4 regions of the Synechococcus sp. R55.4 genome follow, and region 3 is predicted to be linked to each of the others. Evidence: predicted binding sites of a transcription regulator. Region 3 holds the regulator's gene; each other region holds the start of a gene.

Region 1 (7,363 bases), on a different contig from region 3:
CCTGGCCTTGCTCCTCAAGGGCGTGCGGGAAAAAAATCCCCTGTTGCTCTATCTGGGGGGAGGAGCGGCGGCTTTCTCCCTCTACGGCTATTTGCCGGGGCGGGTGGTGATCCTGCTGGGGTTGCTGTTTGGAGTTCTGTACCTGCTCCTGGGCCGGGAGGATCTCCGAGGAGAAAACAAGCAAGCTAATCCCCTCTGGGTCCTGGCTAAGCTGACGGTGCCCGCGGCGCTGGGCTTTTTTCTGGTGGCTGGGCCCATTCTGGTGGCCACGGTCACAGCACCTGCGGTGAGCGCCGAGTACTCTCGCCAACAATTTCTCTTTTTCCCGGAAGGGCGGGCGTTACAACAGATGTGGGTGAATGCGGCTACGCCAGAGGAGGCGGTCTGGCGCAACATCTTCAACGGCCTCAGCATGTTCAACGACCGCAGCCAACACGACCGAGGCTACATCTATCCCAACTATGGCCACGCTTTTGTGGATCCCTTGACGGGGGCTTTGATCTGGCTGGGGCTGGGATCCGGCCTCTACCGCCTTTTCAAGAAGCGCAGCCAGCCCCACGACTGGCTCTGTATCGGCAGCTTCCTATTTCTCTACCTGCTGTTTAGCTTGGCCATCACCAAAGCCCCCAACTACACCCGCCTGCTGGTGATCCTGCCCTTTGTAGCCTATCTAACCTTGGAAGGGATCCAAGTGCTGGCAGGTCTCCTGGAACGCTGGGGATCCCGGGCCGGGAGTTGGCTGCCGGCGGCGGCGATGGCGGGGGCAATCCTGCTGATTGGGGGGTGGAACCTGGCCATTTTTGGAGACTTTGTCCACAAAGGCTGGACGCAGGGCAATGATGTGGGGGCTACCGGGCGCTATGTGGCAGCTCGCCAAGGGGATCCCGACTACCGCTTCTATCTGGCCGCCAGCGCTGCCTACCCCTATTTCGGCTGGGGGGAACCCCACTATTGGCAAAGCTGGATCCAATTTTTTGCCGGACGGGAACAAAAGGTAGCGGTGTTTTCCCCTGAGGTGTTGCCCATCCAGGCGCTGGAGCCACCGTTTACCCTGTTCATGAACGAGTGGGTATGGGATCAGCAAGGGGCAGAACTGCAACGGCGTTTTCCCAGCGGACGGTTGCACCGGATCCCTGCCGAGCGGGGGCTATGGGCCTTTGAGGTGGCGGATCCCTAGAGCTCCCCCCCTGGTTTGGCCAACCCACTGTTCGCGGGACGGAGTCCTTTCGCGTCAGCGGGACGGAGTCCTTTCTTTTTACCAGGCTAAAAGTAGCTGAAAGCACACTATGCAGATCCAGAGCCCCCAACAGTAGAAGAAGATAGCGTTCCAGGGATCCCAGACGTGCGTTTTGATGCCTACGACCCGGGCGAGGGGTTTTACGACGAGCTGTTTTTGGGGCGTAACCAGCCCCGTCCTGAGGCGATCCCGCTGATTGAGCGCATTCATTCTCTGGAAGAAGGGGAACTGCAGCAGCGGCAAGCGGCAGCACAGGCGGCCCTCTTTCAGATGGGGGTGACCTTCAACGTCTATGGCGATAGCCAGGGCACAGAGCGAATTTTCCCCTTTGACATCATTCCCCGCATCGTCTCGGCTTCCGAGTGGCAGCGGCTGGAGAAGGGTCTCAAGCAGCGCATCCACGCCCTCAACCTGTTCATCGACGATGTTTATCACGACCAGAAAATCCTCAAGGATAGGGTGATCCCTGCCGAGCTGATCGAAACGGCCAAGGGATTTCTGCGGCCCTGTGTGGGGCTCAACCCGCCGGGGAGAATTTGGTGCCACGTCACCGGCACCGACCTGGTGCGGGATCGGGACGGAACTTGGTACGTGCTGGAAGACAACCTGCGCTGTCCGTCGGGAATCTCCTACGTGCTGGAAAATCGGCGGGTGATGAAAAGCACCTTTCCCTCCCTGTTCAACACCATGGGGATCCGCCCGGTGGACGACTACCCTAGCCATTTGTTGGATACTCTGCTTAACCTGGTGCCGCACCTAGCCAACCCAACGGTGGTGGTGCTCACCCCCGGCATCTACAACTCCGCCTACTTCGAGCATTCTTTCCTCGCCCAGCAGATGGGGGTGGAGCTGGTGGAAGGGCGGGATCTGGTGGTGGCCGATGGCTATTTGCAAATGCGCACCACCAAAGGGCTGCAGCGGGTGGATGTGATCTACCGCCGCATCGACGACGACTTCATCGATCCCCTTGCTTTTCGCCCTGATTCCCTCTTGGGGGTACCCGGCCTGTTTGAGGTCTACCGGTCGGGGCGGCTGGCGATCGCCAACGCTTTGGGAACGGGGGTGGCGGACGACAAGGTGATCTACGCCTATGTGCCCCAGATGATCCGCTACTATCTGGGAGAGGAAGCCATTTTGCCCAACGTGCCCACCTACCTCTGCTGGGATCCTAAGGATCAGGCGTACGTACTGGAAAACCTGGACAAGCTGGTGGTGAAGGCAGCCAACGAGTCAGGCGGCTATGGCATGCTGATGGGATCCCAGGCTACACCGGCAGAGCGGTCTGCTTTTGCTGAGAAAATCCGCGCCCAGCCGCGCAACTACATCGCCCAACCCACCCTGTGCCTTTCTCGCGTGCCCACCTTGGTGGATCGGGGAGAAGGCCCCCGTCTAGAACCCTGTCATGTGGACTTGCGGCCCTATATCCTCTACGGCAAAGAGATCTACGTTCACCCAGGGGGGCTGACCCGCGTCGCCCTCAAGAAGGGATCTCTGGTGGTGAACTCCTCCCAGGGGGGCGGCAGCAAAGATACCTGGGTGCTCTGCGCGGATCCCGGCTGTTGAGAGACGGCTTGCAAAATAGGTTCAGAGCCGCTCGCCCGAACCTCTGCTCCACCGGCCAAAGCGGCTGGCATGTTGAAGCGCCAAATCCACGTAGTGCTGGGCGTGAAGGCGCAGTTGCTTGACCTCTTCCTCGGTGAGGGTGCGGATAACCTTAGCCGGGATCCCCGCCGCCAAAGAGCGAGGTGGCACAGACCGGGTGACCACCGCTCCAGCTCCCACCATGCTGCCCGCCCCGATGGTGACCCCGCTCAAGAGAACGGCCCCAATCCCGATCAGACATCCCCCCTCGATGTGGGCACTGTGGATGACCGCTCGATGGCCTACGGTCACTTCCTCGCCAATCAGGGTCGGCTGTCCGGGATCCCCGTGCAGAATGGCTCCATCTTGGATATTGCTGCGGCGGCCAATGACAATGGGCGAGAGATCCCCCCGCAGGATAGCCCCGTACCAAATGCTCACCGCTTCCGCAAGTTGGACATCGCCGATCAGTGTGGCATTGGCGGCAATAAAGGCTGCCTGGTCGATCCCTCTCGGCTGCTGCTCTAACCCCACTTTCCAAACGCCCTTGGCAACGGCTTCTATTTCCCCAATCCTACTGCTACCGGGGGTGCGGCAATTCCAGACCTGCCCCAGCGCTCCGCGCCGCCTCCAGTCCCAGAAAAAGAGAGGAGCCAGGGATCCAGAAAATCAACCCGTCCCTTTGCTCCTGTTTCACCATTGTCAATCCATTGCACAATAGCAATGAGATATAAGCAACACATTTGGCTCATTGTCGATAGCTGTGGAAGCGTTCGTTAGATTAATTTCTAACTCTTGTAGGAGAGGGGCTAGGGGTGAGGGATTTTAGCTAAGCCTGCCGTTGCAGCAGGGGAGAGGATTCAGACGGTTGCAAGGGGCGAATGGCAAAGAAAGTTTCGTAGATGCAATCGCCAACGTGGTTCATTTGTAGCTGCAATTTGTCGAGAAACTCATGTAAGCCCTGCTCCATAATGTCGTCGATGGTCAGGTAGTCCAGCTCAGAACGCAGGCGGCCCAAAGCTCGCTCGCTGGGATCCCGCCAGGTATCGGCTGGGGTGCCGGTGATCTGGTGCAGGGATCGATCTGCGTGAATAAGACAAAACTGAATGGAGCGGGGAAATTGCCGATCCAAAATCAGGAAAGAGGCCACCTCTCTGGGATTGATGCGGTGCTGGCGGCTGTGTTTCCGGTACATTTCATAAGCACTGGCCGACTTCAGCAAAGCAATCCACTGCAACTCATCCAAAGCCGTACCCACATACTGCAGAGAGGGCAGCAAAATAAAATACTTAACATCCAAAATGCGCGCCGTTTTGTCCGCCCGCTCCAAAAGACGGCCAATCTGGCCAAAGTGCCAACCTTCCCCGTGGGTCATGGTGGCATCCATCACCCCGGCGAATAGGTGGCTGGCCAGTTTCACTTCCGTGAAGAAATCATGGAGCTGACTCAGGTGGGGGCCTTGCTGAGCCGCTTCTTTGACCATCAAATAAAAGCGGTTGACCCGCTCCCACATTTCTGAAGAAATGACCTCCCGCACAGAGCGGGCATTTTCCCGCGCCAGCCGCAAACAGGAAAGGATGGAGTTGGGGTAATCCCTATCAAAAGCCAGGAACTGGATGACCGTTTCTTGGGTCGCCTGGCCATAACGCTGGTAAAACAGCTCCTGATCCCCGGTGGTGTAGACAATGGGATCCCACTGCTGGGCGGGACCGCTGGGCAAGTCTAGGATGAGGTTGAGATTGACATCGATGAAGCGGGCGATGTTCTCGGCGCGCTCCACGTAGCGGTTGAGCCAGTAGATGGAATCGGCCACCCGACTCAGCATGCTGTTGCCTCCTCTGGAGTGTCTTGTCTCTGCGCTCCGTTCAAACCCAGCAGGCGGAGCAGCCGCCGCACCTTCACCAGCAGCACCCCCGTCAGGCCGGTCAAGATCCACCCCATCCACTCGGCTGCAGTACCCAGATAGCGCACCTGCACGCGATGATCCCCCGGCGGGATCCGCACCTGCAACAGCCCCACTCCGCTGTGCTCGGCAGATGTGAGGCGACCATCCACCTGTACCCGCCAAGCAGGGTAGTAAAAAGTGCGCAGGACTACCCATCGATCCTGAGCAGTGGGGTTAACGGCCCGAAAACGACGGTAGCCATAGCGCCACTGCTCCACTTCCAACAGTGGCTCCAGATCGCTTTGTTCTCGTCCAAAGTTCACCATGTCGCCTTGCCACCGCAGCAGCGGATCCACCTCTGGGGGCGGCATGGGCAGGGTTGCTTGGCGAGGTCGGTACTCCGGCACATCCACCAGCGCCAGCCCATCGGGAAAGATCCAGTGCCAGTGAAGAAAAGCGATGCCCGGTCGCTGCTGGGGCTCATTGGGAAATGGCTTGGCTGCAGACAGCTCTTGAAAAGTTTGGATGGTCTGGGGGTCAAACCAGGCTCTGGACAAGACCTGCCAGCCCTGCCAGCTTTGTATCCCCATGGCCAGACCTATCCCCACAATCAAGAGGATCCTCAAGCCCTTTTGTCCCCACCCCCAGGCGGCCAGGGATCCCAAAAGCCAGGGCACCGTTACTGATGTCACCGCCATCCAGCGCCAAGAAAACTGAATGCGGCGCAGGGGCAAAATCCACTCGTAGAGCCAACCCAGCAAATCCGTCATCATCAGCAAGGCCACCAAGCTGGCCCCCAAGCTGTAGAGCAGGATCGCTTTGGCCAGGGGAGCATGGGATCCCAAGGCATCAAAGGACTCCGTCTCGTTAGCGCGAACGGAATGGATCGGGGTCATCCCCCTTGTCCTGCGGGCCAGCCATTCCCAGAAAACCAGGATCCCAGCACCCAAGACAACGGCCACCATCCAGATCCAGTACCCCACCAGGCCGCTCTCAAACCAGTGCTGCGTCAGTTGTGGCTGGAGCCGGGTCAGCCCACTCAGCATCAGGCGATGTTGGGGCATGTACTCTTCGACAAAATTCACCAACTCCACCTGGATGAGGCGCTGATCCCAAAAGGCTGGCAGCAGATAAAACGCCGTCCACCCCAGCCCCAGCCCAAACCCCAAGTAGCAGCGCCCCACCCTGGGCCAGAGGGGATCCCAGCGGCCCAGCACCCAAGGCAGAGGCAGCCAAGTTAGCGTAAAGACCAGCAAAGTGGGCAAGTGAGATAGGGCCAACAGGCCGTAGCTAATGGCTAAGGCCACAATCGGCCAAAGGGACTGGGGCCGGCAGATCACCTGGACTGAGGCCCAGAAAATCCAGGGGGAGACAGCAATGGCCCACACTTCCCCCATTGCCCCCCGTTGATAGATATCCACCAGCCAATAGGGGCCGGCCATACCCGCCAGAGCCAAAACCAGGGCCAGAGCCCAGGGGATGAGTTGCCGGAGAAGGGCATACAGCCCTGTCCCGAAGACCGCCATTGCCAAGCCCATGCTGGCCACCAAAGAGGTGGGCATGTCCAGCTCCAGCAGGCGAAACGGCAGAGGGGCCACCATGCACAGAGGGGGGTAAAAGGCAAAGGTAGGATTGCCGTAGCCGAAGTTGGAATACTCCAGCCAGCGGGGGTAAAACTGCCCGCTGAAAAACTGTCGTTGATACTGAAAGGCCCAACTGAGGTTGAAGTGAGTGGAGTGAGTCATGGGATAGCCCTGGTGCAGCATGGGCCAGAGCAGCACCCCAATGCCCACCAACAACCCTAGCCCAACACCCCTCTCTGGTTGTTGCAAAGCTTTCAGCATTTCTCGGCGTTATCCCGATCCTCTACCTCGAAGGGCCCAGACTTCCCCCCATACTTGCGCAACAGCCGGATGTGTTCGATCACCATCGTCTTTTCCAGGGCCTTGGCCATGTCGTACAGGGTGAGGGCGGCCACGGAAACAGCCGTCAGAGCCTCCATCTCCACCCCTGTTTGGGCGTTGGTTTTTACTGTAGCGGTGATCAGAAAGCCGGGCAGATGGGGATCCGGATTCAGATCCACGGTGACGCTGCTCAAGGGGAGAGGATGACACAGCGGGATCAGATCAGCGGTGCGCTTGGCAGCCATGATCCCGGCCAGCCGGGCTGTTTCCACCACATTCCCTTTGGGCCCTTGACCGGCCAAGATGGTCTGCAAAGTCGTTTCTGACATGCGTACCTGTCCTTGGGCAGTGGCCAAGCGGGCAACCATGGGCTTGTGTCCCACTTCCACCATTTGTGCTCGGCCAGAGGCGTCCAGGTGGGTGAGGGCTTGCCCAACAAAGGACTCTGTCCTGCTGGCGCGACTAGAACTCGAATCCGATGGCACCCCGGCCTCCCACAATCCTTGAGAGCTGAAGAGTTGGCTTAGGCTCCGATGAGGTCGGCAAATCGGCAACCAGACCCGCAGGGACTTGACAACTAGTAGCGAATCCAGGCATAGGCGGCATCAGAGAGCACCGGCACCTCGGCGTAGTGGCCGCGAATGTTTTGCACCCAGGCGTAGACGGTGATGGCAATCACCCCCAAGAGAGCCGTGGTGGCCAAAATGCTGACCATCGCTGCCAGGCCAAGGCTGCCGAAGAGCATGCCAAACGCCT
Region 2 (7,363 bases), on a different contig from region 3:
TAGGCATTTGTATTCGATCTTAAGGTACGTTCGGAAAGACTATTATCCCTACGTTGTTTTACCCCAGCCGATTGCTCTCCTCCTGAGGGGGCCAGATCTCCCACCTCGCCCGCCGGAGCCTGAGCCGCCGCAGATGCCTGCCCGTCCGCTGGAGCCTGAGCCGCCACAGATGCCGGAGCGCCCAACGGAACCTGAACTACCTCGAATGCCGGAACGCCCTGTTAGGCCAAATCTACCCGAGCTACCCCAGCCTTTGATGGGCAAGCTGCAATCGGCATGGGCAACTGGTGCTGGTGCATAGAGCAGTCTAGTGTCCGGTGCTATACCCCTGATATCGCAATGCAGGTATCTAGAGATGGAAAAAGATCACTCGTTTTACTCATTGACATTGAAATTGATGAGCCATGGTTTCTTGAAGGTAATCTGTGTAGGCCAGCCCATACTGTGAATGATCCTAAGCAAAGTAAGCGTGATGCTTATCTAGCGGATAGAGGCTGGGTTGTAGTTCGGTTCTCAGAACGGCAAGTTTATGAAGAAAGTGAAAAGTGCATTAATCTCATCTTTTGCTTGGTTTCAGGTGTCTTGGGTGCATTAGATTCTAAACAGCCAGACTTATCATTTTCATTTCCAACGGACCACAAGAGATGGGGTGATCAAAGTGCTCTTAGTGAACCTAGATTTCCTCCTTCCTACTTTTAATTCCCAAGGTTGAGACTGGCCCTACCGGGATTGAATTGAGCTAACGCGCTGGTCCGAGACGCTGCTGCAGGATTTGTGCGGCCAGCAACACATCCAGGGGGGTGGTTAGCTTCAAATTGGTCTCCTCCCCTTCCACGATGTAAACCGGCCAGCCCAGCTTCTCAAACAGAGCTGCGTCATCGGTCACTTGCCAACCTTGGGCCAGAGCCTCCTGATGGGCTTGCCACAGCAACGACAGGCGAAATCCTTGCGGGGTTTGCGCTGCCCACAGCCTGCTGCGCTCCGGCGTCGATTGGATTTGGATCCCGTTGGGGCCGGTCTCTGTCACTTTAATCGTGTCTTTAACAGGGATCCCTGCGATGAGACCATCCACCTGCTGCAGAGCGGCACTGCAGCGATCGAACAACTCAGGGGTAGCCAGGCAGCGGGCCCCATCGTGAATCAGCACCCGTTCCACCGTCCCCCACCCATAGAGATACTCAACCCCCTTGCAAACCGACTCCTGCCGCGTCGCCCCCCCTTGTAAAAGCTGCACCGGCGTGGACAGATCCATTGCCGCCAGGATCTGCTCGATGGCCGGCCAATCGCCGGGTTGGGAGAGAATGCCGATCCACTCGATGGAGCTGGCTCGATCCGCAGCCTGCAACGTCCAAGCCAAAATCGGCTGACCCAAGAGCGGCAGCAACAGCTTATTGACCGCAGCTCCCATTCGCTTGCCGCTGCCAGCCGCCGGGATCAGAAGGTGCATGGGATCCAAAAGTGCATCCAACCGGATCCCAGTGTACTGCTCAACTCAACCTTCCAACTCTCCCGAAGCAGTGACAAAGTCAGGGTAGGCAATGTTGCCGTGCTCGCCAATATCCAAGCCGGCCAACTCTTCTTCTGCCGAGACGCGCAGACCGATGGTGCCCTTCAAAATCAAAAACAAAGCCAGACAACAGATAAAAGACCATCCTCCCAGGGCAATAACCCCCAGAATCTGTACCGGCAACACCGCCCAAGTCACCCCCGCTTCCGCATGGGCAAACCACGGGATCCCTGCAGCAATGACCCCCCAAGCGCCGCACACCCCATGTACCGACACCGCCCCCACCGGGTCATCCACCTTCAAGGTGCCCTCGATAAACAGCACCGACAACACCACCAACACCCCGGCCACCGAGCCGATAAGGATTGCCCCCAAAGGATGAACAGTGTTGCAAGGAGCAGTAATGCCCACCAGCCCCGCCAGTGTCCCATTGGCTGCAAACGTCATGTCCGGCTTGGTAAAAATGGCCCAGGAAGTACAGAGAGCGCCGATGGCTCCTGCCGCCCCGGCCAAATAGGTATTGAAAGCAATCCAGCCAATATCAGGAATCGCTGCCGTTGTAGAGCCGGCATTAAAGCCAATCCAGCCCAGCCACAGGATCAACGCCCCCAACATGCCCAAGGGTAAGCTATGCCCGGGAATAGCCCGCGGCTCCCCATTGGGACCATACTTGCCCAAGCGCGGCCCCAACACCAAAGTTCCCGCAAAAGCTGCAGCCCCACCCACCAAGTGCACCACCCCCGACCCGGCAAAGTCAATGTAGCCCAGGTTTTCCAGCCAGCCGGCTGTACCACCGTTGTAGTCGGCAAACAGGCCATTCCAGGCCCAGCCCCCGGAAATCGGGTAGATCGCCCCAGAGATGACGATGGAGTAAATCAAATAAGCCAAAAAGCGGGTGCGTTCCGCCATTGCCCCGGAGACAATGGTGGCAGCGGTGGCGGCAAACACCAGTTGGAAACAGAAGAACGTGAAAGGCCAAGCATCGTTTTGACTGCCGGCTTCAGCTCCCTGTTGCCAGTTGAAAAAAAACCAGTTGGTGCCCAAAAAACCGGCCACATGGGATCCGAACATCAGCCCAAACCCCAAAAACCAAAAAGCGCAGGCCCCGAAGCAGAAGTCCATCAGGTTCTTCAGGACAATGTTGGTAGCATTTTTAGCCCGCGTGAAGCCCGCCTCCACCATGGCAAAGCCCGCCTGCATGAAAAACACCAGCGCCCCGGCCACCGTTGTCCAGACGATGTCGGCATGGTATTGCTGAGTTTTCAGTAAGGTTTGTAGCTCAGCCCAAGCCTCGGGTGGGAGAGCCTGTTCCAGAGCCGTGAGATCCGTCTGGGCCAGAGCAGGCGGGGCAACCAAACTTCCCAACCCCAGCAAAGCTCCAACCCCCAGCAGGACTTTCCCCTCTGTCCTCAAACCCAAAAGGATCCCCTGCCGAAGACGAGAGAAAACAGTCTCACCTATCTGACTTTTCATCTCGATTCCAAGTCCCACACCTCGATTTTGAGCTATTTCTCCCCTCCTACCCGTAACCACCTACACCAATGCCACCAAATACATCAGCAAGCCATAAAAGAGAGGGCCAGCCCTGACCCTCCCTTTTGATGCTCATTTGATGCTCAGTTCAGCAATGCTCCGATCCGGCAACCCCAGGTCAGACCGAGCACAACGGCTCAAGATTGCTCCGAATCGGTGGCAGCAGTAACGAAGTCGGGGTAGGCCACGTTGCCATGCTCGCCCACATCCAAACCGGCGATCTCTTCCTCGGCGCTGGTGCGCAGGCCGGTTACAGCCTTGAGGATAAAGAACAGGATCAAGCAGGTAATAAAGGGCCAGAGGAAGTAGGCCAGAGCGCCCACCACTTGTACCCCAAATTGGGCCCAGGTGACCTCTTCAGCATAGTTGGCATTGGCAAAGAAGGGGATCCCTGCTGCCAACACCCCCCAGATACCACAGGTGCCGTGTACCGAAATCGCGCCCACCGGGTCATCAATTTTCAGCACCGTATCCAGGATCACCACCGAAATCACCACCAGAATCCCGGCCACCGAGCCGATGATCAGAGCACCCAAAGGATGGACGCTATCGCAAGGGGCAGTGATCCCCACCAAGCCGGCCAGGACACCGTTGGCGGCAAAGGTCATATCCGGCTTGCCAAAATGAACCCAAGAGGTGAACATCGCCCCAATTGCTCCAGCCGAAGCTGCCAGCAGCGTATTCATGGCAATCCAGCCAATATCGACAGAGGCTGCAGTGGTGGAACCGGCATTAAACCCGATCCAGCCCAAGGCGAGGATAAACACCCCCAACATCCCCAGCGGCAGGTTGTGGCCGGGAATAGCCCGCGGCTCTCCATTGGGGCCGTACTTGCCAATGCGAGGGCCAAGCGCGATCGCACCTGCCAAGGCCGCAGCGCCCCCTACCAAATGCACCACCCCCGACCCGGCGTAGTCGATGTAGCCCAGATTTTCCAGCCAGCCGGCTGTGCCGCCGTTGTAGTCGCCGAACAGCCCGTTCCAGGCCCAACCCCCAGAGATGGGGTAGATTAGCCCAGAAATAACGATGGAGTAGATCAAGTAGGCCAAGAACTTGGTGCGCTCTGCCATCGCTCCGGAAACAATGGTGGCGGCGGTAGCGGCAAACACCATCTGGAAGACAAAGAAAGTAAAGGGCCAGCCATCTGCCTCGTAAGCCTGCTGCCAGCCAAAAGCAAACCAGTCAGTGCCGAAGAAGCCAGCACTTTTGCCGAACATGAGGCCAAACCCGATGAACCAGAAGGCGCAACAGCCCATGCAGAAGTCCATCAAGTTCTTCATCATGATGTTGGCGGCATTCTTGGCGCGGGTAAAGCCCGTCTCCACCATGGCGAACCCTGCCTGCATGAAGAACACCAAGGCCGCCGACACGATCGTCCAAACAACGTCAGCGTGTTTCTGAACTTCCTCGGCCTCTTGAGCAAAGGCAGTTCCCTGGCCGAATAGAAAAACCAGCGCAGCCATTAGAGCGGCAGTCAGACTCCACTTGGCCGGTCGCCAAAGCCACTGGGGCACCTGGCTCTTGAGCTTTTGGATCATTGTCGTACTCATGCTTTTCGACTCACCTAAAGTGACAGTACTTCTCGCAACACATTACCCGAAAAGTAGGGCAAGAACACCTCATCAGATATACAGCAAAAGAGACATGAAGCAAACTCACACGAGGCTCAGGCCGGGCAACCCAAACCCTGAACGTGATCCCTTCTCATAGGGCATCTTGGTTGAGCTCGCCAGTTCGGATGCGGATGGTTTTTTCGACGGGGCTGATGAAAATCTTGCCATCCCCGATTTCGCCGGTGCGAGCCGCTGCAATCAGCTTCTCCACCACCGTATCCACCAGGTCATCTTCAACCACGATCTCCACTTTCAGCTTTTGTAGGAACTCTACCGTGTACTCGGATCCCCGATAACGCTCGGTTTGTCCCTTTTGGCGACCAAAGCCCCGCACTTCACTTACAGTCATGCCGACAATTCCGGCATTGACCAAAGCAATTTTGACCTCATCCAACTTGAATGGCCGGATTACGGCCTCGATTTTTTTCATTTGCCTCCTGCACCCCGGACAATTCCGCTAATTTCTAACACTACTGACACCTGCAAATTGTAAAAACAGATACATTTTTATCTCCTACTGAAGATGCTTACCACTCTGGATTTGCTCCCGTCAAGACCGGAAGGCCAAGCTTAAGCTACCTTAACGGGAGGAAGTCCCCACTGGCGTCTCACCAGCATCTGTAAGCGGCTGAGGGCTGAGAGAGGCCAAGCTGGCTGTAATAAGCGCTACCGCAAGCCACCACAGCATTTGTACCTGGGGACGATACCAGATGGTATCCACCAAGCCGTGGGCCATCATGCCGGTGCAAGCGGCCAAGCCTGCTGCCACCCATAGACCCTGCGGATCCCGCAAGTTGAGCAAAGTTTTCCAGCATCTCCAGCCGTGATCCCAGAGCACCAAGAGGAACCAGGCGAAAGTTAAGGAGCCGATGAAGCCAGTCTCCACGGTGAGCTGCAGAGGCACCGAATAGGCTCCGAGGGCGCTGAAGTTGCCTCGTTGGTAAAGGGGGTAGACGCGGTTAAAGGCGACATTGCCGGGGCCGATCCCCAAGATGGGAAAGTCGCGGATCATCTCCAGCACCGCCGCCCAGACGTTGATCCGAAAGTTGTTGCTGGTGTCTAGCCGCCCCCAAAAAAGGCTCTGCACCCGCAGCCGCAGAGGGCGTACCGTCAGGATTCCGAGCAACAGAGCAGCCCCCCCTCCGCCCAACAGGGCCGGCAAGGCCCAACGCCGCCAGCGGGCTGGCAAATCGACAGAATGCCACTGTGCCAACAGCACGGCCATCAGGGTGAGCATGGCCAGCCCCCCAATCCAGGCGCCACGACTGTAGGTGAGCAACAGGCAAATCAGGTTCACCGCCGTCGTAAACCCGGCCAGGAGTTTCGCTCCCCAACTGGGCCAAATCCAAGTGGCGGCCAGCCCCAGGGGAATGACCGGGATCAAGTAGCCCCCGTACAGATTTGGGTTGCGCAGATAGCTGTACACCCGCGTCAGACCTGCCAAGCCCGACTCCGGATCCACCCAGGTGGCCAGTTCTGCTGCCCCATAAAAGTATTGCCGCAGGCCGTAGACCCCCATCACCAAGCTGACCAAAAGCAGGGATCCCACAATCCCATCTCGGAATTGGGGTTTGCGCAGCAGACGATGCAACAACAGATAACCAGCCAGGTAGAGAGTCAACTTCAGCCAGCCATCCCGCGCTGCGTAGGGAACCGGAGAGAGAATCGTCGCCAAGGTGGCAATTCCCCAGAAAAGGACCAGGGGCAGATGCAGCGGCAGCCCAATCGGCGTTTCCACCAAAGTGCCCAGGCCCACCAGAGCGGCCATAGCCAGCAAAATCAGGCCCAGGATGCCGGTGGAGCTTTGCGCAGAGAAAACCCAGTAAAGCAGTACCAGCCCCAGGCCGATGCGGTCGGAAGTCTGCACCAATACGCTGCTTTTCCCCCAACTCTGCAGGGATCCCAATAGACGACCCAAAAGGCTTCCCTGCCACCAAGCCTTGATGGGAAAATCGCGCAGCAGAAAACCGTGCCACCGTTGCGTTGCTCGTTCCATAACCCTCCGGAGCCTGTTGGGCACAAGTTCATACGCCCCAAGTCACCTTCCGATTGCGTCGGTGGGACGAAGTTCTAGCTTATATCCCCAGAGGCAAGGAGACAACGAAGAAGAGCGCAACCTCTTATCGCGCCAGCCGGACAAAGTACCCCTCAACAAAAACAAAGAACCGGCTGACTCACAAGACTCTACAAGACAAAAGGCATCGAAGAGTTATCAAAGTTGGGTTTTCAATCTTAAGAACAAGTCTCTGTAAAAAGCAAAGAAGAACAGCAGGAAAAACTACAAAAAGCTCTATCTCAATCTTCAATCAAATGTTGGATTGCCGCAATCGAAGATCTCCTGACCTACCACAGACCGATTCTCAAAAGATTCTTCAGGCAACACAGGCTAACACTTGACCTTGGGATCCTCTTTCACCTTCGGCATTAGGAGAAGGGATTTGATCGCCTAAGCGGGATCCAGACCAACCTTCCTTGGCTCTAACTGCGTTCTGGGAATTGGAGTTGGAATAGTGAATCTGAATACGAGTAGGACGGCCCAGATCCAGGGCGGATCCCATGCAACGGGCTAAGATTTGCACCTTAAACTCAAACTCGCCAATGCCATCCATAATCTTTAACCCTGCAGTCTCTGCTCCTAATTCAACTGTAGGAGAAGGTCTACGAAATCTCTTCAGTGGGAATACAGAACTTTTTGGGCTGCGGAGACTTC
Region 3 (7,363 bases):
CCCAGGGGATAGGCGCCCATCCGCCCGGCCTGGAAGAAAGGAGAAGCCTGCAACACAGAATCTATCCCGCAACTCGGCTTCCACTATAGCGAGCATGCCTGGCAAAGGCCGGAGAGTGGGTTTTTGGCTTCTCCTCTGCCATAGTGGAATGGGTCTCTAGCGCTTAGGTCTCATGCTCAACTACCCGCCCAGCTATCCGGATCCCACCGTTGTCGACATCTACCACGGGCAGGCGGTACCGGATCCCTACCGCTGGCTGGAGGATCTGGATTCGGAGCAGACGCGGGCCTGGATTGAGGCGCAAAACCACCTTACCTTTAACTACTTGCAGCAGATCCCAGCCCGGCAGCGGATCCGAGAACGCCTGACCCAGCTCTGGAACTATGAAAAATACAGCCAGCCCTTCAAAGAAGGGGGCCGCTACTTCTACTTCAAAAACGACGGCCTGCAAAACCAGAGCGTTCTCTACACCCAAGAAAGTCTAGAGGGCCAGGCGCGGGTTTTGCTGGATCCCAACACCTTCTCGGAAGACGGTACGGTGGCTCTATCGGGCATTGCCATCAGCCGTGATGGGCGGTATCTGGCCTATGGTCTCTCCCGCTCCGGCTCCGACTGGCAAGAATGGAAGGTGCGGGACATCGAAACCGGCGAGGATTTGCCGGATCACCTCCGCTGGGTCAAGTTTTCCGGGGCGAGCTGGACGCTGGATGGGCAAGGATTTTTCTACAGCCGCTACGACGAACCGGCCCCCGGCAGCGAATACGAAAGCGTCAACTACTTCCAGAAGCTCTACTACCACCGCCTGGGCACCTCCCAGTCAGAAGATGTTTTGGTCTATCACCGCCCCGACCAAAAAGAGTGGGGCTTTGCCGGCGGGGTTACTGAAGATGGGAATTACCTCATCATCTCCGTCTGGCGGGGCACGGATCCCAAAAACCTCATCTTCTACAAAGACTTGCGGGATCCCCAGTCTCCTGTAGTAGAGCTCATCCGCGAGTTTGAGGCCGAATACAGCTTCGTGGGCAACGACGGATCCCGCTTTTGGCTGTTGACGGACTGCCAAGCTCCTCGGCGGCGACTGGTGGCCATCGACTTGGAGCAGCCTGACCGGGTGCAGGAGGTGATCCCCGAGGCGGAGGAGACCCTGCAGGGGGTTAGCTTGATCAACAATCAGTTTGTGGCCTTCTACCTCAAAGACGCCCACACCCAGATCAAGACCTTTGCTTTAGACGGCACCTACCTAGGAGAAATCCCGCTGCCCGGGCTGGGATCCGCCAGCGGCTTTGGCGGCAAGCGCTACGACACCGAGACCTTCTACACCTTCACCAGCTTCACCACCCCGCCCACCATCTACCGCTACGATTTCACCAGCGGCACCAGCACCCTGTTCCGTCAGCCCCAGGTGGATTTCGATCCCCAGGCCTACGAGGTGCAGCAGGTGTTCTACACCAGCAAAGATGGCACCCGCATCCCCATGTTTCTTGTCCACCGCCGCGGCCTGGCTCGGACAGGGGATCACCCCACTCTGCTGTATGGCTACGGCGGCTTTGGCATCTCTCTTACCCCCAGCTTTTCAGTGGGTCTGGTGGCCTGGCTGGAAATGGGCGGTGTCTATGCCCAGCCAAGTTTGCGCGGCGGCGGCGAGTACGGAGAAGAGTGGCACCAGGCGGGCACCAAGCTCAACAAGCAAAAGGTGTTCGACGACTTTATTGCCGCTGCCGAGTGGCTGATAGCCCATGGCTACACCAACCCCGCCAAGTTGGCCATCTCCGGCGGCAGCAACGGCGGCCTGCTGGTGGGGGCCTGCCTGGTTCAGAGGCCGGAGCTGTTTGCAGCGGCCCTGCCGGCAGTGGGGGTGTTCGACATGCTGCGCTTTCATAAGTTCACCATCGGCTGGGCCTGGATCTCCGAGTACGGATCCCCGGAGAACCCGGAGGAATTCAAGGCCCTCTACGCCTATTCCCCTCTGCACAACCTCAAGCCCGGCACTGCCTATCCCGCCACCCTGATCACCACCGCAGATCACGACGACCGGGTGGTGCCCGCCCACAGCTTCAAGTTTGCCGCTGCCCTGCAGGCAGCCCAGGGGGGATCCCAGCCCATCCTCATCCGCATCGACACCAAGGCAGGGCACGGGGCCGGCAAGCCCACCAGCAAGCTGATTGAGGAAGCTGCCGACCGCTGGGCCTTTTTGGTGCAGGTGCTAGGGATCCCCTGGGACGGAACGGGAAGTTAGCGAGCTCTAGGACCCAGGCCCACCCGACCGGCATAAACTGCCGCTTCCCCCAGCTCGTCTTCGATGCGCAGCAGTTGGTTGTACTTGGCAATGCGCTCGCTGCGGCAGAGGGATCCGGTTTTGATCTGCCCGGCACGGGTGGCCACCGCCAAGTCGGCAATGGTGGTGTCTTCCGTCTCGCCAGAGCGGTGGCTGATGATGGTGCGAAAGCCGGCTTGAACTGCCAATTGGATGGCCGAGACGGTCTCCGTCAGGGTGCCGATTTGGTTGGGCTTGATCAAAATGGCGTTGGCGGCGGCGCTGTCGATACCCTTTTGCAGGCGGGTCAGGTTGGTTACAAACAGGTCATCTCCCACCAGCTGTACCCGGGATCCCAGTTGAGCGGTCATGGCTTGCCAACCGGCCCAGTCTTCTTCCGCTAGCCCATCTTCAATGGAAAGGATGGGATAGTTGGCCAGCAGTTGCTGGTAGTAAGCCACCATATCAGCCGCGCTGTGGGCTTTGCCCTCAAAGTGATATTGCCCATCCTGCAGCAGCTCGTTGGCGGCCACATCCAAGGCCAAGGCGATATCTGCTCCCGGTTTGTAGCCTGCCTGTTCAATAGCCGTCATCAGCAGATCCAAAGCCGCCGCATTGGAGTCGAGATCAGGAGCAAACCCCCCTTCATCCCCCACACCGGTGGACAGCCCCTTCTGCTGCAGCACTTGTTTTAGTACCGCAAACACCTCAGCCCCGTAGCGCAGCGCCTCGCGAAAGCTGGCCGCTCCAATGGGCACAAGCATAAATTCTTGAATATCGACGTTGTTGTCGGCGTGGGCGCCGCCGTTGAGCACGTTCATCAGCGGCACCGGCAGCAGGTTGGCAAAGGGCCCCCCCAGGTATTTGTAAAGAGGCAAGCCCACTGCTTCCGCAGCCGCTTTGGCTGTCGCCAGAGAAACTGCCAAAATAGCGTTGGCCCCCAGGCGGGACTTGTTGGGGGTGCCGTCCAGGTCGATCAGCAACTGGTCAATACGGGCTTGGTTGAGGGCATCTTCTCCCTGCAGCTCCGACTGGATGGGGCCAAGGATGTTTTCCACCGCCCTCAGCACACCCTTACCGCCGTAGCGTTTGGGATCCCCGTCCCGCAGCTCATGGGCCTCAAAGGTACCGGTCGAAGCGCCGCTGGGAACCTGCGCCAAGCCCGTCGCCCCATTGGCTAGACCCACCAGGGCTTCTAGGGTGGGACGCCCTCGCGAGTCGAGGATCTCATGGGCGGTAATCCACTCGATGGCCGTTTCCACAGTTACACCTCAGCAATTGGCTAGATAGCTCTGGCCAAAGCCAGATCCCCCCATAGACTAGTAGATTCTTGCCCGCGATCCGGTCAGCTTCCAGAAAACTTTAAGTCTGTCCTTCGGGCACAGAGATTCTTCAAGGCTGCAGCAGTAGATTGAACATAGGCCGGCCAGAGCTTCAACTAGCCGTCGAGCGGGGTTTGCCTGGGCAAGGTGCTACTCAGGAGGTGTTCTCCTCTTCCTTCTAGGCAAAGCGATGGCTCAGCCGCATCGGGTCGTGTACGGTGATCTTCTTCTTGTGAATGGAGATGTACTTCTTCTTGCGCAGCTCTCCCAACAGGCGGGTGATGGTGACGCGGGTTGAGCCAATGGCCTCGGCAATGGCCTGGTGAGACAGCTTGAGATCGATGGTGACCCCATCTGGGCCAGGCACCCCGAAATCGCGACAGAGAATCAACAAAAAGCTGACCAGACGGGATCCCATGTCGCGATGAGCCAGCGTCTCGATCATCATCTCCGTTTGCAAGATACGAGACGACAGGCTTTTAACCAGCAACATGGCCAGTTCGGCGTTCTCCTGCAAGGATTTTTCCACCTGCTCGATCGGCAGAGAGAGTAACTCGGTAGGTGTAAAAGCCACCGAGTGATAAAAGCGGTCGGAGCGCTGTCCCGTGATAAAGGAGAGCACGCCGAAGATGCTGTTTTCCCGCAGGAGGGCAACGGTGATTTCCTCTCCCATTTCGTAGACCCGCGAGAGCTTAACGGCTCCCTTTACCAAAAAGTAAACCCGCTCCGCCGGATCCCCTGGAAAAAAAATGGTCTTCCCGCGCTCAAACGTTTCGATAACCGGAGGATGGTGAGGGCCTCCCAATTGCTTGAAGGCTGTGATCAGAGATTTTTCCGCTACGGCCACCGCCATACTCATCAACCTTTTAAGGTCAGTTTATACCTAAGATCAACCTACTAAGATCAATCTAGAAGCATTAGGCTAGGTTGCAACCCATTGACTTCAGAATCTACGAGGATACCAAGATTTACCCTAAAGTAGAAGGTTCTGCCTAGGTATCTTTGTAGCACGCGCTACATTTTTAAGTCTCGTTGCTGCTCTCCAGCCAAAGGCAGAGGTTAGGATAGGAGCCATTGTCGCTGGGGGTTGCGTCGGCCCTTGGCGGTAGAGAGTGGAGTGGGTTGGAACATTCTATCTATCTATGGGGAGCCCGGAGGCTGTTGTTGCTGCACCTTCTCAACTGAGCCGCCAGCATTTCACAGTGCGGATGCCGGATCCGGCCAATCACCTGCTGGAGGTGGAACTGCAGATCCAAGAGGTGGATCCAGAGGTGCCTTTGCGGCTGCGACTGCCGGTGTGGACGCCGGGATCCTACTTGGTGCGGGAGTATGCCCGTCATGTACAGGAGTTTCAGGCGGCAACCGAGCAAGGGATCCCTTTGGCCTGGCGGAAGGTGGATAAGAATACCTGGCAAATCGATCCGCCGGGTTCTTCTGCTGTGAAGGTGTGCTATCGGGTCTATGCCTATGAGCTGACGGTGCGCACAAACCATCTGGATTTGACCCACGCCTATTTCAACGGGGCAGCGCTCTTCCTCTACGTGCCCGGTCGCGAGCGGGAACCCTACACTTTGACGGTGATCCCCCCCAAGCCGGATTGGCACATCGCCACCAGTTTGCGGCCCTTGACCTCTCCTTCTGAGGATCCCACTTCCGGCCAGTCTTTTGTGGCAGAGGACTATGACGAGCTGGTGGATAGCCCGGTGGAGGTGGGTCCACATCGAGTGCAATCGTTTGAGGTGGAAGGGATCCCCCATTACCTTGTGGTTTGGGGGTCGGGCACTCTGGATGTCGATCGGGCCGTTGCCGATGCCAAGGCCATTGTCGAAACCACAGCCGCATTTTTTGGTGGGCTACCCTATGACCGTTACTGGTTTATCGTGCATTTGTCGCCGGGAGGATTTGGTGGCCTTGAGCACAAGTACAGCACCACCCTTCTTTACTCTGGGCTGGAGCTGCATCAGCCAGAGTCCTATCGTCGGTTTTTGGCTCTGATGGCCCACGAGTTGTTTCATGCCTGGAATGTCAAGCGTCTGCGTCCTCTGGCATTGGAAAAGATCGATTACAACCAAGAAAACTATCTGGAATGTCTGTGGTTTTGTGAGGGGGCGACCAGCTATTACGAAAACGTCATCTTATTGAGGGCAGGGATCCTCAGTGCCGGCGATTTCTTGAAGATTCTTTCCGAACAGATTGGTCGCTTGCAGCGTACTCCGGGCCGGGCCGTGCAATCGCTGCGGGAGTCCAGCTTCGACACCTGGATCAAACTCTACCGCCCCCACGAAAACACCCTCAACAGCCAGGTTTCTTATTACTTAAAGGGGGCTTTGGTCTGTTGGCTGCTGGATCTGCACATTCGCCACCTTTCCGGCGGTCAGGGATCCCTGGATACGGCTTTGCAGGATCTGTGGCAGCGCTTTGGTCGGTCAGAGAAGGGCTACAGCGACCAAGACTTGCGGGAGGCGTTTGAGCGGGCAGCCGGTGCCGATCTTGGCCGGTTTTTCTCCGCCTATGTGGAAGGCACGGAAGAGCTAGACTACAACACTTACCTACACCCCTTTGGCCTCACCCTTAAAGCCCACTTCAGCCGCCCCAACCCCATCCCATACCTGGGCCTCAATTTCAACGGCGAGGGCAATCGCATCAGCGCAGTAGAGATGGGATCCCCGGCGCAAAAAGCGGGCATCTGGGCCGGCGATGAGCTGGTGGCCCTGGATGGGTTCAGGGTGAGCGCTGCCAACTTGGCGGAACGCTTGACGGCCTATCAGCCCCACCAGATCATTTGTTTGAGCGTTTTTCAAGCCGATCAGTTGAAACATTTCTGGATCCCGTTGGATCCCCCTCGGCCTGATGTCTATAGGTTGGAGGTATTGCCTGAACTGACTCCTACTCAAGAAGCTCTTCAGCAAGGCTGGCTGGGATCCCTCATTCGCACCTAGCTTCTCTGCGGTCAGGGGCAAGCCCCCTCCACTTGAAAATTCGCTCACCTCCCCCTATCATGTTGAGACAAGCGGGTAGTCTAGTCAACTCAAGCCAAAGGTAACGACGACAAAGATCGGGACTAAATCCAATGGATTTAATTTTAGCTTTGTTAGTTGGAATAGCCATCGGCATCTTGATAGGAGTTAGGCTTAGGTCAAGGAGATGGAAGCGAGAAACTACAAAAGTTATCTCCTCATCTACAGGTATGTCTCAACGTGACAGGCATCCGAATGAACAGAGAACCATCTTGGCCAGCCGAGTGGAAAGAGCGGAAGACATTCATCAGGAACTACAGCCTAATCTTCAAAGGCTTGAGCTTCCTCGAGCGACAAATCAAGCAGTAAGTTGGGACTCACAAGAAGTTGCTGTTGTCAAAGCGCTTGAGGAAAGTTCCCAGGAAGTCATTGATCATATCAGCCGTGATAAGTTGAAGTTGAGGTTAGCTTTATTTCTGTGGTCTAAAGGAATAAGAATTAAAAGCTTGGAAACCAAGGAAGCAAGTAGGGTTGGTAGCAAACTGAACAGCAAGCTAAATCAGATATCCAACTTTATGGGAGATAGATATTATTCAATTAGAAAACTCTACAAGTCGATAAAGTCAAACATGAACGAAGGAGAGGCTTTCTCCCTGATTCTGAAAGACGAGCCAAACCAGGTAGTATCAGATAGTTGCCAACTTGCGAATATGCTCTGTAGTATCGCCTTCTTGGAGGAGTACCATTATTTGAAGTCTCCTAGATTTATTTTAGAAGCAAAGCCGAGCAGAGACCCAAATGCATTGAACTTTCTATCAGGAGGATGGCTG
Region 4 (7,363 bases), on a different contig from region 3:
TCCCAACGGCCCGCACCCCTCACCGAAGGGCTGGGGATCCCGCCCCGTCTGCTCTGGCAGATGGAGCATGACTCTAGTCAATGATACGCTGGACTATACTGAAAATAATGTACAGTATGTTCAGTATGGCTGCTTGGTATGGCTAGGTATGTAAAACCGAGAGAAGCGGCGGATTATTTTGGGGTGTGTCTCCACACTTTGAGGCGATGGGAACAGAAGGGCTGGATCAAAGCAATACGTACTCCATCTGGTAGGGCGAGAAGGTATGACCTCGACAGCTACATCAAAACGCCAAAGAAAGCCAAACGAGTCGTTTTGTATGCCCGAGTTAGCAGCCGAGGGCAGAAGCCAGACTTGGAGAGACAGATTGCAAGACTGGTTAACCTCTATCCTGGAGCCGAAGTGGTCGGAGAGATTGGCGGCGGTCTCGACTTCAAAAGACCGAAGTTCCTTGCCTTATTGGAACGAGTTCGTGCGGGAGATGTCGGAACAATTGTGGTCGCTCACAGGGATCGACTCTGCCGGTTTGGATTTGAGTTCGTTGAGTGGTACTGCCGTCAATACGGGTGCGAAGTCTTGGTTCTCGATGACGATCACCTCTCTCCCCAACAGGAACTGGTTGAGGATATCCTCACCGTCCTGCACTGCTTCAGCAGTCGGCTCTACGGACTCAGAAAATATCGGGCTGCAATCGAGAAAGATACGGATTTATCCGGAGCCGGCGCTGGCTAAGGTTTGGAAGCATTGGCAAGCGGCGTGCCGGTACTGCTACAACCAAGCGATTGCCTATCAGCGTCAGCATGGTGCCCCAAAAACGGCCAGAAAGCTGCGGGACATCATCCTGCATTCCGACCTGCCCGAGTGGGTAAAGGACGCCCCCTGCCACATCAAGCAGAACGCGGTCGTCGAGGCGTGGCTGGCGTTTCACCGAAGCAAAGACGCGAGGTTTCGCAGTGTGCGGGACAGGTCGCATACGCTGCAGTTCAACGCCGGCAACTTTCGCAATGGAACGTGGCATCCGAAACTCACCCGAGGTTTGGCGTTCCGTGCATCCGAGGAGATGCCCAGAGAATGGGCACGCGGAACCGAGCTAACGCGGGTGAAAGACAGATGGTATGCCATCTTCCCTGAGCCCGTGAACGAGCAGTGTTCGTTAGCAAAGGGGGTTGTTGCGCTTGACCCTGGGGTAAGAAGTTTCTTTACAGGGTTTGATGGGGCAGGTTTTGTAGATATTGCCAGGGGAGACTTCGGCAGAATCACTCGGCTGTGCTACCACCTAGACGATCTGCAGTCCAGGCTGAGTAAAGCACCGAGACTCAAGCGTAGGCGAATGCGGCAAGCGGCGTTTCGTCTGCGGGAACGCATCAGGGACTTGGTGGACGAGTGCCATCGCAAGGTAGCGGCGTTCCTAACGGATAACTACCGATTGATATTCCTCCCCACTTTCGAGTCAGCCAAGATGGTTGCCAAGGCGGGGAGGAAGTTTGGTAGCAAGACAGCAAGGGCGATGCTCACCTGGGCGCACTATCGGTTCAAGCAGTTCCTGAAGTTTCAAGCCAAGAAGAAAAACGTGGTTGTCGTGGAAGTATCGGAGGCGTACACCAGCAAAACCTGTACCAAGTGCGGGCACATCCACACCAAGTTGGGTGGCGCAAAGGTGTTTAGATGCCCAAAGTGCAACCATAGGCTACCACGAGATTGGCAAGGCGCTCTGGGCGTCATGCTCAGAGCTTTGCGGGATACCGCCTTTCTGTTCGGACTCCGTCCCGCTGACGCGAACGGAAACGGACAGAATGCTATCGCTTCACCGTTGAGCAGTAATGCTCAGCAGTGTTCAGCGTAAATGTATCAGCCTTTCAACTCTTTCAACCGTCTCAACTAGCTTTTCCTCACCCCCAGCCCCTTTCCCAAAGGGGAAAGAGGGGTCTGCTGCTCCTGGAAGCCTGACTTTATGCATAAAGCGCAATTCGAGAATGACAAAACTACATAACCTGTTACAAAGTGTAACTGCCAATACCAAAGTTAACGGTTCGTCATCGCTAGGGTAGCCAGTGTTCACCCCACGGCAGCGATCATGGCGAACCAATTTGAACGCCTCAAAAGCGAAAAGGATGGGCTGGCGGTCAAGGCCGAGCTGGAGGCGTTTGCCCGGATGGGTTGGGAGAACATTCCTGAAGACGACCGGGATCACCGCCTCAAGTGGCTGGGGATCTTCTTTCGCAAGCGCACCCCAGGTCAGTTCATGCTGCGGCTGCGCCTGCCCAATGGGATCCTAACCAGCGGCCAAATGCGGATGTTGGGCGCAATCATCCACCCCTATGGAGAACAGGGCGTAGCCGACATCACCACTCGGCAAAACCTGCAACTGCGGGGCATTCCCATTGAGGACATGCCTCAGGTTCTGCGGCAACTCAAGGAGGTGGGCCTGACCAGCATCCAGTCGGGCATGGATAACGTGCGCAACATCACGGGATCCCCTCTGGCCGGTATTGACCCGGACGAGCTGATCGACGTGCGCGGCCTCACTCGCAAGGTGCAGGACATGATCACCAACAACGGCGAGGGCAACCCTTCCTTCAGCAACCTGCCGCGCAAGTTCAACATCGCCATCTGCGGTTGTCGCGACAACTCCGTGCATGCGGAGATCAACGACCTGGCCTTTGTACCTGCCTTCAAAGAGGGCAAGCTGGGCTTCAACGTCCTGGTGGGCGGCTTTTTCTCGGCTCGCCGCTGCGCCGAGGCAATTGGCCTGGATGTCTGGGTGGATCCCCGGGATGTAGTTCCCCTGTGCGAGGCGGTGCTGCTGGTCTACCGGGATCACGGCCTGCGGGCCAACCGACAAAAGGCACGGCTGATGTGGCTCATTGACGAGTGGGGCCTAGAGAAGTTCCGGGCGGCTGTGGAGCGCCAGATAGGCCACCCTCTGCCCAGGGCAGCGGAAAAAGATGAGGTGGTCTGGCACAAGCGGGATCTGCTGGGGGTGCATGCCCAGAAGCAGCCGGGCCTCAACTTTGTCGGCCTGCATGTGCCGGTGGGGCGGCTCAACGCCCTGGAGATGATGGAGCTGGCCCGCTTGGCGGAGGTGTACGGCTCCGGAGAGCTGCGGCTGACGGTGGAGCAGAACGTGCTCATCCCCAATGTGCCCGACTCCCGAGTGGCCCCGCTCCTCAAAGAGCCGCTCTTGAAGAAGTTCTCCCCCAACCCAGGGCCCTTGCAGCGGGGGTTGGTGTCCTGTACGGGCAACCAGTTCTGCAACTTTGCCCTTATCGAGACCAAAAACCGGGCTGTGGCCTTGATGGAGGAGCTGGAGGCGGAGCTGGAGATCCCCCAAACGGTGCGCATCCACTGGACGGGCTGCCCCAACTCCTGCGGCCAACCCCAAGTAGCCGATATCGGCCTTATGGGCACCACTGCTCGCAAGGACGGCAGGGTGGTGGAGGCCGTGGACATCTACATGGGGGGAGAGGTGGGCAAAGACGCCAAGCTGGGCGAATGCGTGCGCAAAGGGATCCCTTGCGAAGACCTCAAGCCGGTCTTGGTGGAGTTGCTCAGGGAGCACTTTGGGGCCAGGCCGCGTCAGCATCCGTCCGCCGCCCAGGCTTCTGTTTTGGTAACCCGCTAGCGGTTCTGTTGCCGTCCTGAAAGTTTTTCTTTCTTCGTCGTTGTAAATCTTGGAGGTTTCGATGTCTAAGCTGTTCAGCACTTCCTCTCCCGTCTCCCGTCGGCAATTTTTGGCCGGGGTGGCTGCTCTCACGGCTGGGGCGGCCACGGCTGGGATCCCGCGCGCCCAATCGCAATCCTTGGGCAAAGGCTACTGGGTGGCGCAGGCCGATACTCCCGAAACCACCAGCGCCAAGCTGGGGTTCATCGCTCTAACCGACGCGGCCCCCCTGATCATCGCCAAAGAAAAGGGGTTCTTTGACAAGTACGGCATGAAGGACGTAGAGGTGGTCAAGCAGGCCTCTTGGGGCACCACCCGCGACAACTTGGTGCTGGGATCCGCCGCCGGCGGCATCGATGGGGCACACATCCTCACCCCCATGCCCTACCTCATCACCACCGGCAAAGTTACCGATGGCAAGCCGGTGCCTATGTACATTTTGGCCCGTCTCAATCTGGACGGTCAGGGCATCAGCATTTCCAACCAATATCGGGATTTGCAAATCGGCCTGGATAGTTCCCCCCTCAAGGCCAAGTTTGCCGAGCTTCGAGCTGCCGGCAAAGATCCCAAATGCGCGATGACCTTCCCTGGTGGCACCCACGACCTATGGATGCGCTACTGGCTGGCCGCAGGCGGGATCGATCCCACTAGCGACGTCTCCGTCATTGTGGTGCCGCCGCCGCAGATGGTGGCCAATATGAAATCCAGAACCATGGAAGCCCTCTGTGTGGGCGAGCCTTGGAATGCCCAGCTGGTGAACCAAAAAGAGGGGTATAGTGCCCTCACCACCGGCGAGCTGTGGAACGGCCACCCGGAAAAGGCCTTTGCCCTGCGGGCCGACTGGGTGGATGCGCACCCGAAAGCCACCCTTGCCCTGTTGAAAGCGGTGCTAGAAGCCCAGATCTGGTGCGACCAGATGGAAAACAAAGAGGAGATGTGTCGCATCATCGGCGACCGCCGCTGGCTGGGGGTGCCTGTGCCCGATATCTTGGGCCGTTCTCGGGGCACTTTTGACTACGGCACCGGCAAGGTCGTTGAAAACAGCCCCCACCTGATGAAGTTCTGGCAGAACTACGCTTCCTACCCCTTCAAGAGCCACGATCTCTGGTTTTTGACCGAAAACATTCGCTGGGGTTACCTACCTGCCGACACCGATACCAAAGCCTTGGTGGAGCGGGTGAATCGGGAAGAACTCTGGCGAGAAGCTGCCAAAGCCATTGGCCAGGAGGCGGCCATTCCCCCCAGCCCTTCCCGAGGAGTGGAAACCTTCTTCGACGGGGTGCAGTTCGATCCCGAAAATCCTGCCGCCTACCTGGAGAAATTGGCGATTAAGAAGCTGGCCTAGCCTGATCTTCTCAATTCTTCCAGAGCAAGTTGCAAAAACCCTTGCAAGCCCTCTGCCCAGGAGAGAAGGGATCCCCGAATCCCCACAAAGAGTGTTCAACTGAAACCCCTTCTCTCTTGGGATCCTCTTAAGTTGACTTCAACCTTACTCCCAGCAAGCCATGAGGATTTTCCACTCTGCCCTACAGTTGGGCTACCACCTCTTTCGGATCCTGCTTCCCCTACTGGTTGGCCTAGGCCACTGGCTGCTGAAAACCAGCCCAGGCTTTGTTCTTCAGTCCAATGCCGGGCTCCACTCCCCGGCCAGCTCTGCATCTTCTTCTGCTTGGAGGCAGCGAGTCCAAATCCACCAAGTGCTGCGCCGCGTTCTTTTGCCCACCACGGCCATTTTAATAGTGCTCGTTCTCTGGCAAATTGCCTATAGCCGCCCCGGAGCCAACTTGCCCACCCCTCTCCAGGTTTGGCAGGACACCTGGGATCCCCTTATTAAAGATCCCTTTTTTGACTATGGCGGCAATGCCAAAGGGCTGTTCTGGCAAATTTGGGCCAGCTTGCGGCGGGTGTTCATTGGGTTTGCCCTGGCCGGCTTGGTGGGGGTTGTGGGCGGCATGATCATCGGGGTCAATCGCTGGCTGTACGAGGCTTTGGATCCCATTTTTCAGGTGCTGCGCACGGTGCCGCCTTTGGCCTGGCTGCCGATTTCTTTGGCTGCCTTTCGAGATGCCAACCCTTCCGCCATTTTTGTAATCTTCATTACGGCCCTCTGGCCCATTTTGATCAACACCGTTGTCGGCGTACAGCAGATCCCACAGGACTACCGCAACGTGGCCAGAATTGTGCGCATGTCCGGCTGGAAGTACTTTTTCAAAATCGTTTTCCCGGCAACTGTGCCCTATATTTTTACCGGCTTGCGCATTGGGGTGGGCTTGTCTTGGCTGGCCATTGTGGCAGCGGAAATGTTGATTGGCGGTGTGGGCATTGGATTTTTCATCTGGGATGCCTGGAATAGCTCCCGCATCAGCGAAATCATTCTGGCTTTGATCTATGTCGGGATGGTGGGTCTTCTGCTGGATCGCATCACGGCTTGGATTGGCTCGCTGGTGGTGGCTGAGGATCGCTAAATGAGATTGGCCGAGTTTTAGATTGGTTGCTGACAATTTCTCCATGCTCTCAGAAATCATCTCAGGGGAATCATGAAGACCCAGCCTTACATTGAAGTGGATCATGTCGACAAGGAATTTCTCCTCGACAACGGAGAGGTCTATCCTGTCCTGAAAGACATCCACCTGGAGATCCAAAAAGGGGAATTTGTCTCGCTAATTGGCCACTCTGGCTGTGGCAAATCGACCCTGCTCAACATCATTGCTGGCCTGGAAAAGCCTTCCCGAGGGGGCATTCTCCTGGAGGGCCGACAAGTTACAGATCCCGGCCCAGATCGCATGGTGGTGTTTCAGAACTATTCCCTGCTGCCCTGGCTGACCGTGCGGGAGAACATTGCCCTGGCCGTGGACGAGGTGCTGGGATCCCTTCCCAAAGCGGAGCGGGACCGGATTGTAGCAGAACACATTCGCCGTGTGGGGTTGCAGGGGGCAGCCGACAAGCGACCGGCCCATCTGTCAGGAGGGATGAAACAGCGGGTAGCCATTGCCCGGGCTTTGGCCATCCGTCCGCGGGTGCTGCTGTTGGATGAGCCCTTTGGCGCTCTGGATGCCTTGACGCGCGGCAACCTGCAGGAGCAACTGATGGAGATTGCCCAGGCGGAGCAGCTCACCTGTGTCATGGTTACCCACGATGTGGATGAGGCGCTGCTGCTTTCGGATCGGGTGGTAATGATGACCAATGGCCCGGAGGCCCGCATTGGCCAGATTTTGCGGATCCCTTTTCCTCGACCCCGCCATCGTTTGGAAGTGGTGCGTCACCCCGATTACTACAGCCTGCGGGGAGAGATGATCTACTTTCTCAACCAGCAAAAGCGGGCTCGCCAAAAAACGCCTGTTCGCGTGGCCATTGCCAAACACGGCCTGGAGAAGGTCAATTTGGAGGTTGGCTTTGTGCCCCTCAACGACTGCGCCCCGCTGGTGGTGGCGCAGGAAAAAGGCCTGTTTCAAAAGCATGGCCTGGAGCAGGTCACCCTGGTGCGAGAGCCAGGCTGGAAGACCATCTGGGAAGGGATCCGCTCCGGTCGGCTGGACGCGGCTATGGTGGTGGCCGGGATCCCGTTGGCTTCCACCTTGGGAGTAGGGGGAGTTCCGGTGCCTTTGATTACCGCGCTAACCCTCTCCCGCGGCGGCAACGCCATTACCTTTGGGCGCAGACTTTTGGAGCGAGGCGTTCAAAGCCTGGCGGATTTTCGCCAAT

What was found. The regulator NtcA, encoded in region 3, controls nitrogen genes in cyanobacteria. The targets are predictions, from matches to a motif close to GTANCNNNNGNTAC.
Region 1: NW842_RS12445 (circularly permuted type 2 ATP-grasp protein) is a predicted target of NtcA. The motif match lies at 1,270-1,283, and genes of this name have one in related genera.
Region 2: NW842_RS03410 (P-II family nitrogen regulator) is a predicted target of NtcA. The motif match lies at 5,143-5,156, and genes of this name have one in related genera.
Region 4: NW842_RS13130 (ferredoxin--nitrite reductase) is a predicted target of NtcA. The motif match lies at 2,004-2,017, and genes of this name have one in related genera.

What each region holds. Positions count from the first base shown of each region.
Region 1 is NZ_JANSIF010000061.1:993-8,355, forward strand. Features, by position in the region: gene NW842_RS12440 (glycosyltransferase family 39 protein) at 1-1,177, shown strand, start outside; gene NW842_RS12445 (circularly permuted type 2 ATP-grasp protein) at 1,343-2,800, shown strand; gene NW842_RS12450 (gamma carbonic anhydrase family protein) at 2,822-3,352, opposite strand; gene NW842_RS12455 (alpha-E domain-containing protein) at 3,648-4,643, opposite strand; gene NW842_RS12460 (hypothetical protein) at 4,637-6,547, opposite strand; gene moaC (cyclic pyranopterin monophosphate synthase MoaC) at 6,541-7,092, opposite strand; gene NW842_RS12470 (Tic20 family protein) at 7,185-7,363, opposite strand, start outside.
Region 2 is NZ_JANSIF010000008.1:52,002-59,364, forward strand. Features, by position in the region: gene NW842_RS03390 (DUF559 domain-containing protein) at 340-699, shown strand; gene ispD (2-C-methyl-D-erythritol 4-phosphate cytidylyltransferase) at 740-1,447, opposite strand; gene NW842_RS03400 (ammonium transporter) at 1,493-2,863, opposite strand; gene NW842_RS03405 (ammonium transporter) at 3,178-4,590, opposite strand; gene NW842_RS03410 (P-II family nitrogen regulator) at 4,745-5,083, opposite strand; gene NW842_RS03415 (IctB family putative bicarbonate transporter) at 5,234-6,649, opposite strand.
Region 3 is NZ_JANSIF010000030.1:17,692-25,054, reverse strand. Features, by position in the region: gene treZ (malto-oligosyltrehalose trehalohydrolase) at 1-56, opposite strand, end outside; gene NW842_RS08440 (prolyl oligopeptidase family serine peptidase) at 173-2,236, shown strand; gene eno (phosphopyruvate hydratase) at 2,233-3,516, opposite strand; gene ntcA (global nitrogen regulator NtcA) at 3,755-4,429, opposite strand; gene NW842_RS08425 (M61 family metallopeptidase) at 4,719-6,515, shown strand; gene NW842_RS08420 (hypothetical protein) at 6,764-7,363, shown strand, end outside.
Region 4 is NZ_JANSIF010000070.1:5,121-12,483, reverse strand. Features, by position in the region: gene NW842_RS13145 (CAP domain-containing protein) at 1-84, shown strand, start outside; gene NW842_RS13140 (IS607 family transposase) at 139-732, shown strand; gene NW842_RS13135 (RNA-guided endonuclease InsQ/TnpB family protein) at 620-1,843, shown strand; gene NW842_RS13130 (ferredoxin--nitrite reductase) at 2,075-3,622, shown strand; gene NW842_RS13125 (CmpA/NrtA family ABC transporter substrate-binding protein) at 3,684-5,006, shown strand; gene ntrB (nitrate ABC transporter permease) at 5,167-6,126, shown strand; gene NW842_RS13115 (nitrate ABC transporter ATP-binding protein) at 6,199-7,363, shown strand, end outside.